DNA from 4 places in the Pseudoalteromonas sp. '520P1 No. 423' genome. Region 2 is predicted to be linked to each of the others. Evidence: predicted binding sites of a transcription regulator. Region 2 holds the regulator's gene; each other region holds the start of a gene.
What was found. The regulator FliA, encoded in region 2, starts transcription of late flagellar genes. The targets are predictions, from matches to a motif close to CTAAAGNTNNNNNNNNNNNNGCCGATA.

Region 1: a site for FliA is predicted at 1,517-1,543, ahead of PSA_RS09920 (VC2046/SO_2500 family protein). Genes of this name have one in related genera too.
Region 3: a site for FliA is predicted at 2,248-2,274, ahead of PSA_RS01180 (DUF5610 domain-containing protein). Genes of this name have one in related genera too.
Region 4: a site for FliA is predicted at 1,835-1,861, ahead of pomA (flagellar motor protein PomA). Genes of this name have one in related genera too.

Annotation. Positions count from the first base shown of each region.
Region 1 covers NZ_BBZB01000001.1:2,165,417-2,170,061, reverse strand. Annotated here, with positions in the region: gene PSA_RS09930 (SulA-like leucine-rich domain-containing protein) at 1-411, shown strand, start outside; gene PSA_RS09925 (YchJ family protein) at 477-935, shown strand; gene PSA_RS09920 (VC2046/SO_2500 family protein) at 970-1,485, opposite strand; tRNA gene PSA_RS09915 (tRNA-Tyr) at 1,839-1,923, shown strand; tRNA gene PSA_RS09910 (tRNA-Tyr) at 1,995-2,079, shown strand; gene PSA_RS09905 (M48 family metallopeptidase) at 2,193-2,888, opposite strand; gene PSA_RS09900 (response regulator) at 2,959-4,623, shown strand.
Region 2 covers NZ_BBZB01000001.1:3,494,157-3,498,801, reverse strand. Annotated here, with positions in the region: gene flhF (flagellar biosynthesis protein FlhF) at 1-882, shown strand, start outside; gene PSA_RS16015 (MinD/ParA family protein) at 875-1,732, shown strand; gene PSA_RS16010 (RNA polymerase sigma factor FliA) at 1,747-2,466, shown strand; gene cheY (chemotaxis response regulator CheY) at 2,511-2,894, shown strand; gene PSA_RS16000 (protein phosphatase CheZ) at 2,898-3,692, shown strand; gene PSA_RS15995 (chemotaxis protein CheA) at 3,709-4,645, shown strand, end outside.
Region 3 covers NZ_BBZB01000001.1:251,914-256,558, forward strand. Annotated here, with positions in the region: gene PSA_RS01170 (RNA-binding protein) at 1-238, shown strand, start outside; gene murI (glutamate racemase) at 219-995, opposite strand; gene PSA_RS01180 (DUF5610 domain-containing protein) at 1,081-2,217, opposite strand; gene trmA (tRNA (uridine(54)-C5)-methyltransferase TrmA) at 2,361-3,458, shown strand; gene fabR (HTH-type transcriptional repressor FabR) at 3,460-4,083, opposite strand; gene PSA_RS01195 (fatty acid desaturase) at 4,281-4,645, shown strand, end outside.
Region 4 covers NZ_BBZB01000001.1:1,219,628-1,224,272, reverse strand. Annotated here, with positions in the region: gene PSA_RS05620 (flagellar motor protein MotB) at 1-914, opposite strand, end outside; gene pomA (flagellar motor protein PomA) at 1,021-1,782, opposite strand; gene xseB (exodeoxyribonuclease VII small subunit) at 2,031-2,273, shown strand; gene ispA ((2E,6E)-farnesyl diphosphate synthase) at 2,278-3,183, shown strand; gene dxs (1-deoxy-D-xylulose-5-phosphate synthase) at 3,201-4,645, shown strand, end outside.

The sequences.
Region 1 (4,645 bases), 1.3 Mb from region 2:
ACTGTAAAAAGCTACGACTTAAATCAAACGCAATCTTCTATTCAGCTAATAGAAATTGAAGATGATATTTCAGCTACTTTTGAGCTAATGAAAATATTGCATCAATATAACAGCCAAAGCGGTTGGACACTGTTAATTGCACCAGATCAAGTGCCAAGTAAATCACTGTTAGACTCTTGTTCAATTGATAAATCAAAATTATTAGTGATCAGGCAAAAACATTTATCAAATTTAGATTACGTGCTTAATTCTGCATTAAATAATGGCAATTTCTCTGCTGTGATCACTTGGACAAACATGCTAAATGATTATCAACTAGATTTATTAACCAAGGCCAAAATATCTTCAAATACAAACCTATACTGCTTCAGCGATAAAAAACAAACAATTAACAGCCATTACCTTAGTTAAAAATTTAATATTCAAAAATTTTTGTTAAACTTGCAGAAATTTTTTAAAGGTAGATTGAATAAAGTATGTGTATTTGTGGTCATGAACAGATCTTTGAAAGTTGCTGTAAACCTTATATTGACGGTGATAAAATAGCGCAATCATCAGAAACCTTAATGCGCTCTCGCTACAGTGCATATGCCCAAGGTAATGCAAAGTATATATTCAATACCTATGCAAAAGATAAACAAGCTGAAAATCCAGTAAAAGAAATCGCTGAATTTGCTAATAGCTGTCAATTTATAAAGCTAGAAATAATTGATTCACAAGACCAATCCGATACAGGTTACGTTCAATTCAAAGCCCATTATTTATTTGGTAACCTTTACTGTACGTTACATGAAAAATCTGAATTTATAAAAGTAGAGGGTGCGTGGTTTTACTTAGACGGTGATATTAAAGATACACCAGAAGTAAAACTAAATAGGAATGATGTATGTCCTTGTGGAAGCAATAAAAAATTCAAAAAGTGTCATTACCAGTAAAGATATAAATGATAAATTTACTTCAGGTGATAATTTACGCCTGAAGTAATGTTAAAGGTTCGTATAACTTAGGCTCTTGTAACTGATTATAAAAATCTACCGCATTCATTTGGTTTTGACTTAACTGAATATCATTAGACTGTATTCTCTTTCTAACAGACAATTCACAATTATCTATAATTTGGCTATTTATATGACTCAGATCATCTCTAATAGCCAAAGGTTCAGGTGATAAACAATTCATCAGTTTAAACTGATCTATTCCTTGATTTTGAATAATTTTAGCGTTTTCCTTACCAATTAACATATTATACTCTGATGGTGCCAACTTTTGCTCAGCAGCAGCCCCTAATAATAATCTAAGGTTTGTATCTTTATTATCAAAACTTTGAGGGTCACTTTGCGGTAAGTGAAACTGAGAAAAATCTAGAGCATCTTTTGATAACATAGCCAAAAGAATTGAAAAATCATTTCGACGATTCTGCGCAACACAAAGAGACAATTGATTGCCTAGTTGCATTTCATTAGTCAAAATATTTTCAAGTTGCATCAAATTACTCTTGGTAAGGTAGATAAAACCCTATCGGCCTAACCATTAATATCTTAAATTAAATTGCGCTCTTTTTATAAAATAAATGGCGTTCCTTAATCAAAGCGCCATATAAAGAAACAACTTCTTAAACACCTTAAGTCCCCCGCTGAATGACCACTTTATTAAAAGTCAGGGGATAAGTATTGAAATTGAAACCTCAGGTTTAGTTCAAGACTAAACCTAACACAATATAAATAAAGCTACATTGATTGCATTTCAAGCTAAATGAGCAGTATTCAAGCAAACAGTCATAAATTTAAAAAAATAACTTTACAGCCGTGATAATTTTGATAATATCCGCTTCGTGTTCTGGAGGGGTTCCCGAGTGGCCAAAGGGATCAGATTGTAAATCTGACGGCTCAGCCTTCGGTGGTTCGAATCCACCTCCCTCCACCACTTTTTTCTTGGCCGAGTAAAGTGTGAATACAAGCTTTAATAATTCAATATTATTATTCGCCGCATACTGCGGAGGGGTTCCCGAGTGGCCAAAGGGATCAGATTGTAAATCTGACGGCTCAGCCTTCGGTGGTTCGAATCCACCTCCCTCCACCAGTTTCAAATTACCTACTATTCTAAATAATTAAAATTTTATTTAATATCTTCATTATACAGCTATGCCTTTATCTACTCATCTTATAATTTTCGTATAAAACACCAATTCCAGTTCAAATATCTAAACTCATTGCATTTATTTTCAACCAAGATTCAGCCTCCGTTACATTTGAATAATGACTGTTTACTAATCGCCAAAAACGCTTGCTATGATCTAAGTATTTTAGATGGGAGATTTCATGCACGATCACATAATCAATCACCCACTTAGGTGCGCCAGCTAATAAAACATTAAAAGTTAATTCTTTCTTTGAGTTACATGACCCCCATCTTCTCTTATAAGTTTTTATTTGATAGTTCGTAAAACTCAATTCCATATAATTAGATACTTCAGGCAATTTAATATCTAAGTATGAATCAAGACTTTGTTTTAAAAAAACCTTTAATTGTTTTTGATAATGCGCTTGTAAATTTTTGACTCTACTTGCTGCAGATAAAAATAAGGTTTTACCATCAAACTCAATACTAGATACATTTGAGCGCAGCAATTGTATTGAAATCGTTTCACCAAATAATTTAAATGATTGTGTTTCCAACGGTGATTTTTTATTTTTAATTGCATCGGTATTTAATTGTTGCTCAGCAATTTTATTATTTATCCATTGGTGTTTCTTTATAATCAAATCATCTATATATGACTTTGGAACAAAATGAGGTGCTAATACGGTTACTTCAGAGTTTTTTATATTAATGGCAATTGTTTTACGTTTTTGGCTTTTTTTTAACTGATAATCTATATGCAAAGTCATCTCTAATTAAATTTCTAACGCAGTTTTAAGCTAAATAGTTTACTATTCATAATAGTGAAAGGCTAAACATATGAGTAAAATGCCAAAAAAAGAAATGATTAACTTTAAAGAAAAGAAAGTTTTGATTGTAGACGATCAACGCTCTTTTCAAACTTTACTTAAAGGCATGTTATTTGGCTTAGGCGCCAGAAATATTCATTTCGCAGATACGGGTGAATCTGCCATTCAGCAATGTATGGAAGTAAAATTTGACTTACTATTTATAGATTATAATTTAGGTTTAGGTAAAAATGGAAGGCAGTTATTAGAAGAACTCAGGGCAAAAGACTGCCTAGTTGTTGATGCTATCTATATGATTATTTCTGGAGAAACAACGAGACCTATGGTGTTAGGTGCTGTGGAAGCCGAACCCGATGACTATTTAGTAAAACCTTTCTCTCAAGGAGTTTTAAAAAAGCGAATTGATAAAGTTCATAGTAGAAAGTTAACGCTAAAACCTGCGTTAGTCGCATTATCTAAAAATGATAATGATTGTGCGATAGAAGAAGTGAAAAAAATTATCGACCAAAAAAATCGGTATAGACAATACTGTTCAAAACTATTATCAAATTTATATATAGAGCAAAAAAACTTTAATGAAGCTGAGAAAATTTTAGTGAATGAACTCAGCAATAAGCGTGTCCCTTGGGCTTTAACTTCTTTAGCAAGTATATTATATCAACAAGATTTATTTGATGACGCATTAGAACTATGTGAAGAAGTCTTAGAACAAAATAGATTTCATGTAGAGGCACATGATATAAAAGCTAAATGCTTATTAGCGAAAGGTAAAAAAACACAAGCTTTAAATGCCATCAAGAAAAGTTCTTCAATTTCCCCATATTCATTTTCTAGACAATATTTATTGGCTGATATTGCTAGACAGAATAATGCTTACAACAGTTTAGTTAATGCATGTCAGTCATTATTGAGTATGAGCAAAAAATCAATACATCAATCAATTGACCATCAATTAAATTATATTCGTTCTTTACTCGATGCAGCCCACAATTGCGATAACGTTCCCGATAAAGAGCATTATTTAAAAGAAACAAAATTAGCAATTCAACAAGCTAAAAATGAGAAAAAGCTATTTGAAAAAACATCATTTTCATCTTTTGAAACTTTATGCAAAGCAAGGATCCATGCAGTTCAAGGTGAATTTTTAAACGCAAAAAAAGACCTTGCGAATCTACAAGTTAAATTAGATGAAAACAATGAAGACCTATCTTTTGATTTATATCCTGAATCGATTCTCACGTTAATGCAAATTGGTGAGTTTGAAGCCGCATCAGAGCAGCAAGCACGCTTAAGTGATAAAAATTCAAACACAGTTTTTGTTGATGGTATGTTAAAGGATCAAATCACAAAGTCACAAGAAAGCATAAGTTTATTCGAAGAACATAATAAAAAGGGCATTGGAGAGTATAAAAAAGGCAATTTCAGTTTAGCAATAGAGTCTTTTGAAAAAGCATTAGAATATGCAGCTGTAAACACAGGTAGTGCTTTAAATTTAATTCAAGCCCTATTACAAGTACTTCAACATTCAGAAAATGATCAACAACAAATACATCAAAAATGTATAAACACTTTCAAATTAGTTGATGGCATAAAGTTGCCTCATTTGCATGAAGAACGTTACATTAATTTACGGAATGACTTCAAAAGGATTTCATCTGGATTCAAAAAAAATTGATTCATTAGTTGATTTTTTAGCA
Region 2 (4,645 bases):
GAGCATCAAGTATCAGGTTTAATGACACAAGATTTAGCGCGCAGAGATCCAACTCGTGCATATATGATAGAAAGACTTAAAGGCATGGGCATCAATGATGATGTCGCAGATCAAATGGCATGTTTTATTCCTGATGATGTATCAGAAAAAAAAGCATGGGAAGCTTTGTTAGAAATGGTACAAAGCCAGCTTTATACAACGAATAATGAAATATTACGTCAAGGCGGTGTTTTTGCACTTGTAGGGCCAACAGGTGTTGGTAAAACAACAACAGTCGCAAAGCTTGCAGCTTTAGGTGCACAAAAATTTGGCGCTGATAAAGTTGCGTTAATTACAACGGATACCTATCGTATTGGTGCATATGAACAGCTTGCAACTTATGGCCGAATTATAGGTTGTCCAGTTAAGCAAGTTAAAGATGCTAATGAATTAGCTGAAGTTTTATACCATTTACGTGGTAAGCGTCTAGTATTAGTAGATACGGCTGGAATGAGTCAAAGAGATTTGCGTCTGACCGAGCAGTTAAATACATTAATGAGAAATGTTAGAGTTGATATTCGTAGTTATTTGGTTTTAAGTGCAACTGCACAGATGGGCGTTTTGCAAGAAACAGTAAAACACTTTAAAAAGGTACAGTTAAGTGGTTGTATTTTCACCAAACTTGACGAATGTCTAAGTTTAGGAGAAATTATCAGTATTGCGATTCAAAATCGTCTGCCGATAGGGTATCTTACTAATGGTCAGCGCGTACCTGAAGACATTCGAGTTGCAAATGCTGAAAAATTGGTTAAAAAAGCAGAACAATTGTATGCTAAAAAGACTAACGCACAATATCACAGAGATTCAACGGTAGAATCTCAAACAGTAGGAATGTATGATTAATACAGTTATGGATCAAGCAAGTGGCCTGCGTAAAATGAAACAGAACAATAATGCAGTTAAAGTAATCTCAGTGACTGGCGGCAAAGGCGGCGTAGGTAAAACAAATGCCTCTTTGAATATTGCAATAGCCATGGGACAACAAGGTAAACGTGTCCTTGTATTAGATGCCGATTTAGGTTTAGCTAACTGTGATGTCATGTTAGGTCTACGTGTAGAAAAAAATTTATCACACGTGCTTTCTGGCGAGTGTGAATTAGAAGATATTTTAGTTGAAGGGCCTCACGGCATTAGAATTGTGCCTGCAACATCTGGCTCGCAAACGATGGTTGAGCTTTCACCTTCAGAACATGCAGGGTTAATTCGTGCATTTAGTGAACTTAATGCCGATTATGATGTATTAATTGTTGATACTGCAGCAGGTATCTCTGAAATGGTATTAAGCTTTTCTCGTGCAGCACAAGATGTATTAATGGTGGTGTGTGATGAGCCAACTTCAATTACAGATGCATATGCCTTAATTAAGATATTAAGCAGAGAACATGGTGTTTATAAGTTTAAAATTATTGCAAATATGGTAAGAAGTTTAAGAGAAGGTCAAGAACTATTTGCTAAACTGTCTAAAGTAACAGATAGGTTTTTAGACGTTTCATTAGAATTAGTGGCAACAGTACCTTTTGATGAAAATATGAGAAAGTCAACGCGTAAGCAAAAAGCAATTGTTGACCTTTTTCCTAAATCTCCCGCCGCAATCGCATTTAAGACTTTAGCTACAAAAGCAGCTAAATGGCCAATTCCAAATCAGCCTTCGGGGCATCTGGAATTTTTTATTGAAAAATTAGTAAACCGCTAAAGGCATTTTTATTAGTGAATAAAGTAGCCGGATACAGTGATAATAACCATATTGCACAAGTTGTAGAGCGTCATACGCCTTTAGTTAAGCGTATAGCTTATCATATGTTGGCGAGACTCCCCGCAAGTGTGCAGTTGGATGATTTAATTCAATCAGGCATGATAGGTTTGATTGAAGCTGCTAAAAACTTTGATGGCACAAAAGGCGCTAGTTTTGAAACATTTGGTGGCATAAGAATCAGAGGTGCTATGCTAGATGAAATTAGGAAAGGCGATTGGGTACCAAGGTCTGTTCACAGAAACAGCCGTCAGGTTGCTCAAGCCATTTCAGAATTAGAATCTCAGCTAGGTCGAGAAGTAAAAGGCATAGAAGTTGCTGAAAAACTTGATATTACACTCGATGAATACCATCATATCCTTAATGATGTGAATTCAGGTAAAATTCTAGGAATAGAAGATCTCGGTGTTGATGAAGATGTGCTGCAAATATCATCGGATAAATCATTAAGTAATTCGCCTTTTGCGTCAATAAAAAATGATAAGTTTAATGTTTCATTAGTAAAGGCAATAAAAACATTGCCTGAAAGAGATGCTCTTGTATTATCTCTTTACTATAATGAAGAAATGAATTTAAAAGAGATTGGACAAATACTTGATGTAAGTGAGTCTCGTGTTAGTCAGATACATGGACAGGCAATGATAAGGCTAAAAGCTAAAATCAGTGACTGGGTTTAATAAAGTGGTTGTAACCTTGAGTTCGTACCTCACAGGAGGATGTTTTGGATAAAAATATGAAAGTTCTTGTAGTTGATGACTTTTCTACTATGAGAAGAATCATTAAAAATTTGCTAAGAGACTTAGGCTTTACTAATGTCCAAGAAGCAGATGATGGTAGTACTGCACTACCTATGCTACAAAACCAAGAGTTTGATTTTGTAGTAACCGATTGGAATATGCCTGGTATGCAAGGTATAGACTTACTAAGAGCGATTCGAGCTGATGATAGCTTAAAGCATATACCAGTATTAATGGTAACTGCTGAAGCTAAAAAAGAACAAATAATAGCTGCTGCACAAGCTGGCGTTAATGGTTATATTGTTAAGCCCTTCACAGCAGGCACGCTTAAAACCAAATTAGAAAAAGTGTTTGAGCGCTTAGGTTAAATTATGGATGAGTTAATAATTTCAACTGATTTACCTCAAATTACACTTGAACAAGCTAGACAACTTGTATCATTACTTGAAAGTAATGAACAAGCACAAGCTGATGAATTGCTATTGCAAATAACAACACAAATGCAATCTGAGCTATTTGAAGAGGTTGGTAAGTTAACTCGTCAATTACATGACTCATTAAATAACTTTCAGTTAGATTCAAAGCTTACCGATTTAACGAAAGAAGCATTACCAGATGCAAAAGAGCGTTTAAATTATGTCATAAAAATGACAGAGCAAGCTGCGAATAAAACCATGGATGCGATAGAAGCAGGTTTACCAATAGCTGATGAGCTAAAAAACGAACTTGATAACATTAAACCCTCATGGGATCGACTTATGAGTCGCGACCTTAAATTAGGCGAGTTTAAATCCTTATGTCATGGGTTAGATTCGTTTATTTTAAATACGCAGGGTAATACTCAAAAGCTACAAAGCTTAATGACAGAGGTCTTAATGGCCCAAGATTTTCAAGATTTAACAGGGCAAGTTATTCGCAGAGTGATAGAGCTTGTGCGTGAAGTTGAAGAAAGCCTTATTCATATGTTGAAAGTTTTTGGCTCGCCAATTGATGGTGAATTACCTGTAAAAGAAGTTATTGAAGAAAAAAATATAGAATCATCTCTACAAGTTGAAAAAGAATTAGATCAAGTTGCAGAGGGTCCGATTATAGATGCATTAGAACGTGATGATGTTGTATCAGATCAAGATGATGTTGACGACTTATTATCAAGTTTAGGTTTCTAAAAGGGAGAACTGCTGCATGAGTTTTGAACTAGATGAAGATATTTTGCAGGATTTTTTGGTTGAGGCCGGAGAAATTCTCGAATTATTATCTGAGCAGCTTATAGAATTAGAAAATAACCCTGAAGATGCTGATTTATTAAATGCAATATTTAGAGGTTTTCATACTGTCAAAGGTGGTGCTGGATTTTTAGCAATGACTGAGCTTGTAGATGCTTGTCATGGTGCAGAAAATGTTTTTGATATTTTACGTCAAGGGCAAATAAGTGTCACTCCAGAACTTATGGATGTTATTTTACAAGCATTAGATTGTATAAATATTATGTTTGCTTGTATTCAAAATAGAGAAAAGCCTGAAGCCGCCGATCCTAACCTACTAAAAGCGATGCATGACCTTTGCAAACCTCAAAGTGAAGGCGAAGTGTCACCTCCTCATGAAGCTACAGCTCCAGAAGTCGATAATTCTCTCACAACAAGTCCTGAAGAAGATTTAAGCTCTGATTTTGATGACGTATTGTTTGATATGGATGATACAAGTTCAGATGATTCAAATATTGATGATATATCAGAAGATGAATTTGAAAGCTTATTAGATGAACTTCATGGAGCAGGAAAAGGGCCTATAGTTGAAGAGTCAAAAGGGCAACCAGAAATCACAAATGATGCATCTGATGGCGATATTACAGATGATCAATTTGAAAACTTGTTAGACGAATTGCATGGGGTTGGATCGTTTGGTGAAACCCAAAGCACAGCTCCAGAAGAGAAGAATAATGTCGTTGAAAGTACGCCTATAGCTAGTTCTGATTCTGAAGATATTTCAGATGATGAATTTGAAGCTTTATTAGATGAACTTCATGGCAAAGGACAGGGTCCTAAAACGGTAGAATCCGCGCCAACTCCAGCTCAAAAACCTGAGGTTGCAAGTAAACCTAAAATTGAGAAAAAAGTAGAAA
Region 3 (4,645 bases), 3.2 Mb from region 2:
AGAATTATTTGAACAACACGGTAAAGTTTTTACAGTACGTTTATTAAAAGATAAAAATACAGGTAAACGCCGCGGCTTTGGGTTTGTTGAAATGGCAGCTAAAGATGCTGACTCTGCTATTACATCTTTAAACGATGCTGAATTTCAGCAACGTACACTAAAAGTAAGAGAGGCAAAACAAAAACAAGAGAATAATGAATCTCCAGTAAAAACTGAATCTAGAGATCAATCAGTTTAATTACTTCCACTCTTTGTTTGGTATTTTGAATTGGGGCCGTTGCGTAAAATCGCACCGGCCTTTTTATTTGTTGTGATTTTTTATCTTTTCTATTTTGCGGCAATACATCAATTACTCTATTTGCAATAGCATTTCCTGAATCAATTAATTCAATATCCATATCTAACGCTTTATGTATCTCTGATGATAAAATAGGAAAGTGTGTACAGCCTAAAACTAAATAATCAATTTCTTTGGAGATATTTAAATTCTCAATCTCTTCCTTTAATGCTAGTTGATTTACCTCACCCCTCCAAAATTTATACTCTGCTAAAGTCACTAAATTTACAGAAGCATATAAATGAACCTCAATATCATTTGCATGATCTTTAATTAACTTTTGAATATATTTATTATTTGTAGTTGCAGGCGTTGCTAATAAACCGATTTGTTTAGTTTTGGTTTTACTTGCTGCAGGTTTGATTGCAGGCACAACACCTACAATAGGAATATCTGTATGAGAACGCAATAAACAAAGACTTTGTGTACTTGCTGTATTACAAGCAACAACGATAAGATCTATCGGTTCAAAAGATGCTTCAACAGTTTTAAGCTTTTGTAATAATCTTTGTTGTAATACTTTTGATTCTAATTCACCGTATGGAAGATATAGGTTATCCATCAAATAACTATAGTTAGCATTAGGGAACGCTTTTTGAATATGTGCTAATACAGATGTACCACCAATACCCGAATCAAAAATAACAATATGCTGCAAAGGTAAAGCTCAATAAATATAAGAAGACATACTATTGTGACATTATACCCTTACTAGCTCAAGAAACTGAGCTAGTTTGAAAAATTTAAGACTGAATATCACTATCTGACTTTTCAGTCTCTGGTATTTCATTGTCAAGTAAAGCAAGCTGATCAAATAATGATTGGCTATATTCTATAAATTTATCAGCCTGCTCTCTTTCTTGATTTAACCACTGTAAGATCCCAGCTAATTCATTTTCAATAGATAACGGCTTAGCCTGCTCATATGCCTTCTCCAAACCTTCATTAAGTGGCGTGAGCTGCTTGGCTAAATCAATCCCTGGCATATTGGAGCGATATTCTTTCACACTTACGAGACTTTCAGTCTGTTGTAAGTTCATTGAGAATGCTGCGAGTTGGCTCGTGTCCATATTAATTTTGCTTGCCTGTTCAAATGCATCTTCCAATGAACCAGAGAAAAAATCATCGCTGACTTTTTGTAAATCAGACATAAGCGCATTTATCGCTTCTTGCTCTTCTTCATTTAAATCGCCATCAACTTCAAATGAAAATGCAGCTGAATATGATTTTGAATCTTGGTATGCGAATGATTCATTTTGATTGTTTGACTGATAGACTGAAGCATTTTGATGCTGATAATCTGAATTAAAACTAATACGAATTTCATCGCCTTCTTGAGTTTTTATTGTTAAATCAGCACCGTTTGATAAATTATAACTACTTGCTTGAGCATAATTTACTGATGATGCTTTTGGTCTTTCTAACGCACTTTCAAATTCATCTAAACCTTTATTCATCAGTTCTGAGCTTTTAGCAATGCCCTCTTGTATATCATCAGTCATTAAACCAGAATCTTCTAGCTCTTCAGATGCTTCTTTTATACCTGTTTCAATACCGCTTCTTGCTTGATTAAGAATATCTTTAAGTTTGTCATCTGACGCACCATTACTTTGCGCATTTAAAACAGCTGTTTTGACAAAACCTAAAACATTTTTTGCGACTTCTTCAAAATCAAATAAAGACTCAGCTTTATTAGCTGAAGTTGGCGGCATGGATAAAGAGTTAGATAACTTATCTTGCATAACTCTTGAGGCAATTTGGGTATTTTTTGAAAACTGCACTGAACCAGACATTTGAGAGTGCTCTTGTGCTTTATCACTCTTTTTGAACAACTGATTAAATAACGATGCGGGCTGAAACCCAGAAGAACCAATTTTCATGACTTGCTCCAATTCAGTGTCTTTATTGCTTATCGGCAATTTATGTCAATACTAAAGTATCAACTAATAAAATATTTAAATTTATATAGACAAACTAATATCACTCCATAAAATAGCGCGACCAGCTCAGACGAGAAAATATAATGGCTATTATTGAAATTGACGAAACTACTTACGATTCACAACTAAGTGAAAAAGAAATCCGAATTCAAAAGCAATTTGAACAATTCGGAGTTAAAAAATTAGAAGTTTTCAACTCTGAGCCAAAACATTACCGCCAACGTGCTGAATTTAGAGTATGGCATGAAGGTGATGATTTATTCCACATAATGTTTAACCAAGAAACCAAAGAAAAAATCCGAGTTGAACATTTTGAACCAGCTGCACCTATTATGTACGACTTAATGCCTAAATTAATTTCATTATTACAATTCAATGAAATTTTAAGACGTAAGTTATTTCAAATAGATTATTTATCAACTCTAAGTGGTGAAGTATTAATAAGCTTATTATATCACAAGCCTTTAGAAGATGAGTGGTTAGTCGCAGCAGAAGAATTAAAAGCAACTTTAAGCAAAGAATTTAATGTTGATATTATTGGTAGAGCACGAAAGCAAAAAATATTACTAGGTAATGACTACGTAGTAGAAAAACTTAATGTGGCAGGTAAAGAAATTACCTATCAACAAGTAGAAAATAGCTTTACACAACCCAATGCAAAGCTAAATCAAAAAATGCTAGAATGGGCGTTAGATATTAGCCAAAATTTAGAAAATGATTTATTAGAACTATATTGTGGTAATGGCAATTTCTCTATCGCGCTGGCAAGTGCATTCGACCGTGTATTAGCAACTGAAATTTCAAAATCATCAGTAAAGTCAGCACAATTTAATATTGCTGAAAATAACATTGATAATGTTGATATCATCCGCATGTCCAGTGAAGAGTTCACGCAAGCGCTTAATGGTGAGCAAGAATTCACTCGATTAAATGGTATCGATTTAAAGAGTTATAACTGCCAAACGATCTTAGTTGACCCACCACGCGCGGGTATGGATGAGAAAACAACTACTTTAACGCAAAACTACGATAATATTATTTATATCTCTTGTAATCCAGACACATTAGAAAGAGATTTAAAGCAATTAACCACAACACATAAAGTTGAGCGCTTTGCTATTTTTGACCAGTTTCCATATACACACCATATAGAATCCGGCGTATTTTTAACGCGAAAATAACTTAGTCTTTTTTAGGTGCTGCTTTTTTACCATAGATTGCAGCACCTTTAGCAACATACCTTAATTGCCAAACTAATCTATCAACCAATTCATCCCTTTGTTTCTTATCAATATCTAAAGCCTCAGCTCCTGCATTAAATACCAAAGTAACCATAGCTTCCGCTTGAATGTAAGCATGATCAGCATCACAATTTGTTTCGTTTTCTAGATAATGAGCCAGCTCTAAAATAAAGTGTTTTATTTCTCGAGCTACTGCACTTCTAAATGCAATTGAGGTACCTGAACGTTCACGTAGCAATAATCGAAACTGATTACTCGAGTTTTCAATAAACTCCATAAAAGTATGAATTGAAGTATGTATTACGCTGCCTTCGCTTTTTATTCTTCTTCTCGCTTGGCGCATTAACTGCCTAAGTGTTAACCCCGCTTCATCAACTAAAGTTAAACCTAATTCATTCATATCTTTAAAGTGTCTATAAAAAGAAGTTGGCGCGATACCGGCTTCTCGAGAAACTTCTCTTAAACTTAAATTGGATAAGCTATGCTCTGCGCTCAATTGATTGAATGCCGCTTCAATTAGGGCAAGTCTTGTTCTTTCTTTTTGTTTTGCACGAACGCCAGCCATAGCTACCTCTATAAATTTAACTTTTGTCTTTCTTTTATCTACTTAGACAAGTTTCACAAGTCAGAAGTCTAACATAACTACTAGGTAAATTCGTTTTTACTCTATCGAATAACTTGACTAAAAGATAATTTACTACTATTTTAGCGCACAGCTGTACGCTCAAATGAACTAATTTAAATTATTAACGAAGAAGACAAATGAAAAAACCACCATTGATCTGGGCAAACGTCCTATTTTTTACACTGACATTTATAGCCGCAATCATTTTAGTGCCTCTATATGGCGTAATGATTGGATATAGCAGCACAACTTGGTGGGCATTTATTGCTTGTATGTTTTTTGCCGGGTTATCAATAACAGCGGGTTACCACAGATTATGGGCTCATAAAACTTATGAGGCACACCCTGTTATAGAGTGTATTTTTGCCATTGGTGGTGCATTTGCAATGCAAAATAGCGCACTTCACTGGAGCTCAGATCATAGAATTCATCATGGCCAAGTTGATGATCCAGCTAAAGACCCTTACGCTGCAACTAACGGTTTTTGGTATAGCCATATAGG
Region 4 (4,645 bases), 2.3 Mb from region 2:
ATTGGATCAGACTCTTTTGCTTTACCTTGCATAATTGATATTTCAACTCTGCGGTTACGTTTACGCGAATCTATATCTGTATTTGGCACTAAAGGTCGCGTTTCTGCATGACCTATTACAACCATACGATTTTTATCAAACCCACGTACTTTTTGCATTTCACTGGCAACCGCTACCGCACGTTTAGCCGATAAATCCCAGTTATTGAAATATAATTCGTTACTTACCTGATAATCATCAGTATGGCCTGATACTTCAATCTCACCCGGTACATCTTTTAATAAAGCGGCTATTTCTTGAATAATAGGTTTAAATTGTGGTTGTAAAAAAGCACTACCCGACGGAAAAGAGCCATTTTCCCGAATACGAATGATGATTTGCTGCCCTAAAGATTCCAACTCTATTGCGCCATCTATTATTTGTTGCTCAAGCTGTTGCGCTATCTTCTTAACCAGTTCATTCACTTGTTCTTGATCGGCTGTTTTTTCTGCTTTAGCCGCAGACTCTTGTTTAGCGGTACTTTGTGATTCGCCACCCCGTTTATTACCACGCTGCTCTTGACGACCACCAGCAGATGCTTCATCACCGGCCTGAAACTCTAACATTTGTTGTGTCATTTCAGTTGTTTGCTGCTGAATGGTTTCTATCGGAGTCGGCTCAGGTTTACCTGGGGTAAATTCCTGGGCTATTACACTTGTACCCTTTGGGATATCTTTTACTTCTAATTTATTTTGTACACCAAAAGCAAATTTCATTGAACCTGCTATTTGTTTAAACTTAAGTACATCCATTTCAGACATGGCTAGAAGCAATACAAAGAAACACATTAACAATGCCATCATATCAGCAAATGTGCCCATCCACTGAGGTAACCCAACCGGCGGACATTTACATTTTTCAGCTTCATCAGACATTAAAAGACAGCCCTTCTATACAATAACTCAGAAAAATCTACCTTAACACTAAACCCCAGTAATCCAACAGGAGGACATTTACATTCTTCTTTTTCGTCAGACATAGCTATTCCTCAGTATTGACTTCACGTTTAGATTCTGCGATATAATTTTTCAATATACCTTCAATTACTTTGGGGTTTTGTCCATCTTGAATACCTAATATAGCATCTAAAATCAGTTTTTGGTTTAGCTCTTCTTCATCTCTGCGGTTTTCTAATTTTGACTGGATTGGAATGGCAATTACATTTGCTAAAAATGCACCATAAAGTGTTGTTAATAGTGCTACCGCCATTGCAGGACCAATTGCTTTTGGGTCATCCATGTTAGATAACATCGCAACTAAACCGATCAAGGTACCTATCATGCCCATAGCAGGTGCTATATCACCTAAGGATTTAAATAGACTAGCACCTTGATCATGACGATTTGTGGTTAAAGTTATGTCTTTTTGTAGAGTTGCTCTCACAACATCTGCATCATGACCATCAACCAGCATATCTATGCCTTTTTGCATAAATGCATTGGGGATTTCAGCTTCTTCTAATGCTAAAAAGCCACCTTTTCTGGCTGCATCAGCTAATTCTACCGATTTTTCAATTAACACATCAGGTGTTTCAAGCTTAAACATAAAAGCTTTAACACCCACTTTACCGATAGAAAAAAACTGACCCATAGTAAAGTTAGACAGCACCACAAAAAATGATCCACAAAATACGATTAATACCGACGGTACATCTATAAACATACCTAACTCGCCACCTAGTAGCATCGCCATCACGATAAAACCTATGGCACCAACCATACCTATTATTGTTGCTAAATCCACAAACCCTCCAAGGGCACTTCAAACTTGTTGTTTATATTAAGTTAGTTTTAACTATCGGCAAATATTTTTTTTTCTAAAGGCCATTTATTTTCAATAAATTTAGCATCAATTAACTGCCTATATAGTCAATCCTAGTCATAAAAAATTAAAAAACCTATGTAAATGGTTAATTGTTATTTGTATTCGATGCTGATCCCCCATAAAATTGACATCCTCACTCGTATGTATAATAAAAAGAGAATCAAAATATGGCTGTAAAAAAACCAGAAAATCTCAGTTTTGAACAAGCAATGTCAGAACTCGGTAACATAGTCACAGAAATGGAAAATGGTGAACTTACTCTGGAGCAGTCTTTAAAACAGTTCGAACGTGGTGTTCAATTAGCAAATGCTTCTTCATCAAAGCTCAGCCAAGCAGAACAAAAAGTTAAGATTTTAATGGGTAATAATGAAAATAGCCCATTAACCAATTTTGATTCTGATCCGGAATAACCCAGTGAATGACTCTCCAAAGAATATCAAGCCTGAGCTAATAGTAGCTCAAGAGCGCATTGCTTGCGTTTTAAATAATTTAATTGATAAACAAAATAATACTGATGAAACTTTAAAATCTGCTACCAGATATAGTTTATTAAATGGTGGTAAACGATTAAGACCTTTTTTAGTGTATACCACAGGAAAAATGCTTAACGCACATGATTCTGACTTAGATGCAGCAGCCAGTGCCATTGAATGTATCCATAGTTATTCTTTAGTACATGATGACTTACCTGCTATGGACGATGATGACTTACGCCGAGGAAAACCCACTTGTCATATAGAATTTGATGAAGCAACTGCTATTTTAGCGGGTGATTCGTTGCAAACCTTAGCCTTTGAAACTTTATCTACACATAATTTTGTTGGAATTAGCTATAACCAGCAAGTTGCATTAATATCTGTTTTAGCACAAGCCTCTGGATTAACAGGCATGTGTGGTGGTCAGTCATTAGATTTAGCAGCAACTGATAAAGCGGTATCGCTTGAGCAGTTAGAACAAATTCATAATTTAAAAACGGGTGCACTGCTAAGAGCTGCGATTAAATTAGGTGCTTTGTGTTCACCTAATTGCACCTCTGATATACTCAATAAATTAGATGACTTTGGAAAAGCAATCGGATTAGCTTTTCAAGTACAAGACGATATTTTAGATATAGAAGCCGATACTGAAACTTTAGGTAAACCTCAAGGGTCAGATGTAGCAGCAAATAAGTCGACATATCCGGCATTATTAGGTTTACAAGGCGCAAAAGACAAAGCAAGGCAATTATATCAAGACGCACTAAAAGCGCTTGATGATATCAATGCTGATACCAGCGAATTACAAGCCCTTGCCACGTATATAATAGAAAGAGATCATTAGGATAACGAATAAATATCATGACATTTGATAGTAGCAAGTATCCCTTATTAAGCATAGCTGACAAGCCTGAAAAACTAAGACAGTTGCCACATAATAAATTAGTACCTCTTAGCAATGAGCTAAGAGAATATTTATTAAACTCAGTTTCACAAAGCAGTGGCCACTTAGCTTCAGGACTTGGCACCGTTGAGCTAACCGTTGCATTACATTATGTATTTAATACACCAGTTGATAGATTAATTTGGGATGTAGGCCATCAAGCTTACCCGCATAAAATATTGACCGAACGAAAAGATAAAATGCATACCATACGTCAAAAAGATGGTTTGCACCCTTTCCCATACCGTGGTGAAAGTGAATACGACACATTCAGTGTTGGTCATTCTAGTACATCTATTTCGGCTGCGCTTGGCATGTCGATAGCAGCTAAAAAAGAAGGCAAAGATCGTAAAGTCGTTGCTGTAATTGGCGATGGCGCAATGACTGCGGGTATGGCGTTTGAAGCAATGAACCACGCAGGTAATTTAGATTCAGATATGCTCGTTATCTTAAATGATAATGAGATGTCAATTTCTGAACCTGTTGGCGCATTAAATAACCATTTTGCCCGTATTTTGTCTGGTAGTTTTTATAGTAATATCAGAGAAGGCAGTAAAAAAATATTATCGGGTATGCCACCTGTAAAAGAACTTGCCAGCAGAATGGAAGAGCATTTAAAGGGCATGGTGATCCCTGGTACTTTCTTTGAAGAGTTAGGCTTTAACTATATTGGTCCAATTGATGGTCATGATGTTGATATGCTAACTGATACTTTACGTAATATGCGCAACTTAAAAGGTCCGCAGTTATTACATGTTCGCACTAAAAAAGGTAAAGGTTACAAGCCTGCAGAGGCCGATCCTATTGGTTATCATGGCGTGCCTAAGTTCGATCCTGCGACAACAAGCTTGCCAAAATCAAAACAAAGTGCGCCCACTTTTTCCAAAATATTTGGTGATTGGCTATGTGATATGGCTGCCACTGATGACAAATTAGTTGCCATTACACCAGCTATGCGTGAAGGCTCTGGTATGGTGCGTTTTTCTAAAGAATTTCCTGATAAATACTTTGATGTTGCAATAGCTGAACAACATGCTGTTACGCTTGCGGCAGGCTTTGCATGTGAAGATCAAAAACCTGTTGTCGCTATTTATTCTAGTTTTTTACAACGTGCATACGATCAACTTATTCATGACGTTGCTTTACAAAACTTAGATGTGCTATTCGCGATTGATCGTGCTGGTATTGTTGGTGCTGATGGTGAAACCCATCATGGTTCTTATGATTTGAGCTTTATGCGCTGCATACCTAATATGGTTATTATGGCCCCTTCTGATACTAATGTATGTCGTCAAATGCTTTATACAGGTTATCACCTAAATGGACCTGTCGCAGTAAGATACCCTCGTGGTACAGCAGGCGA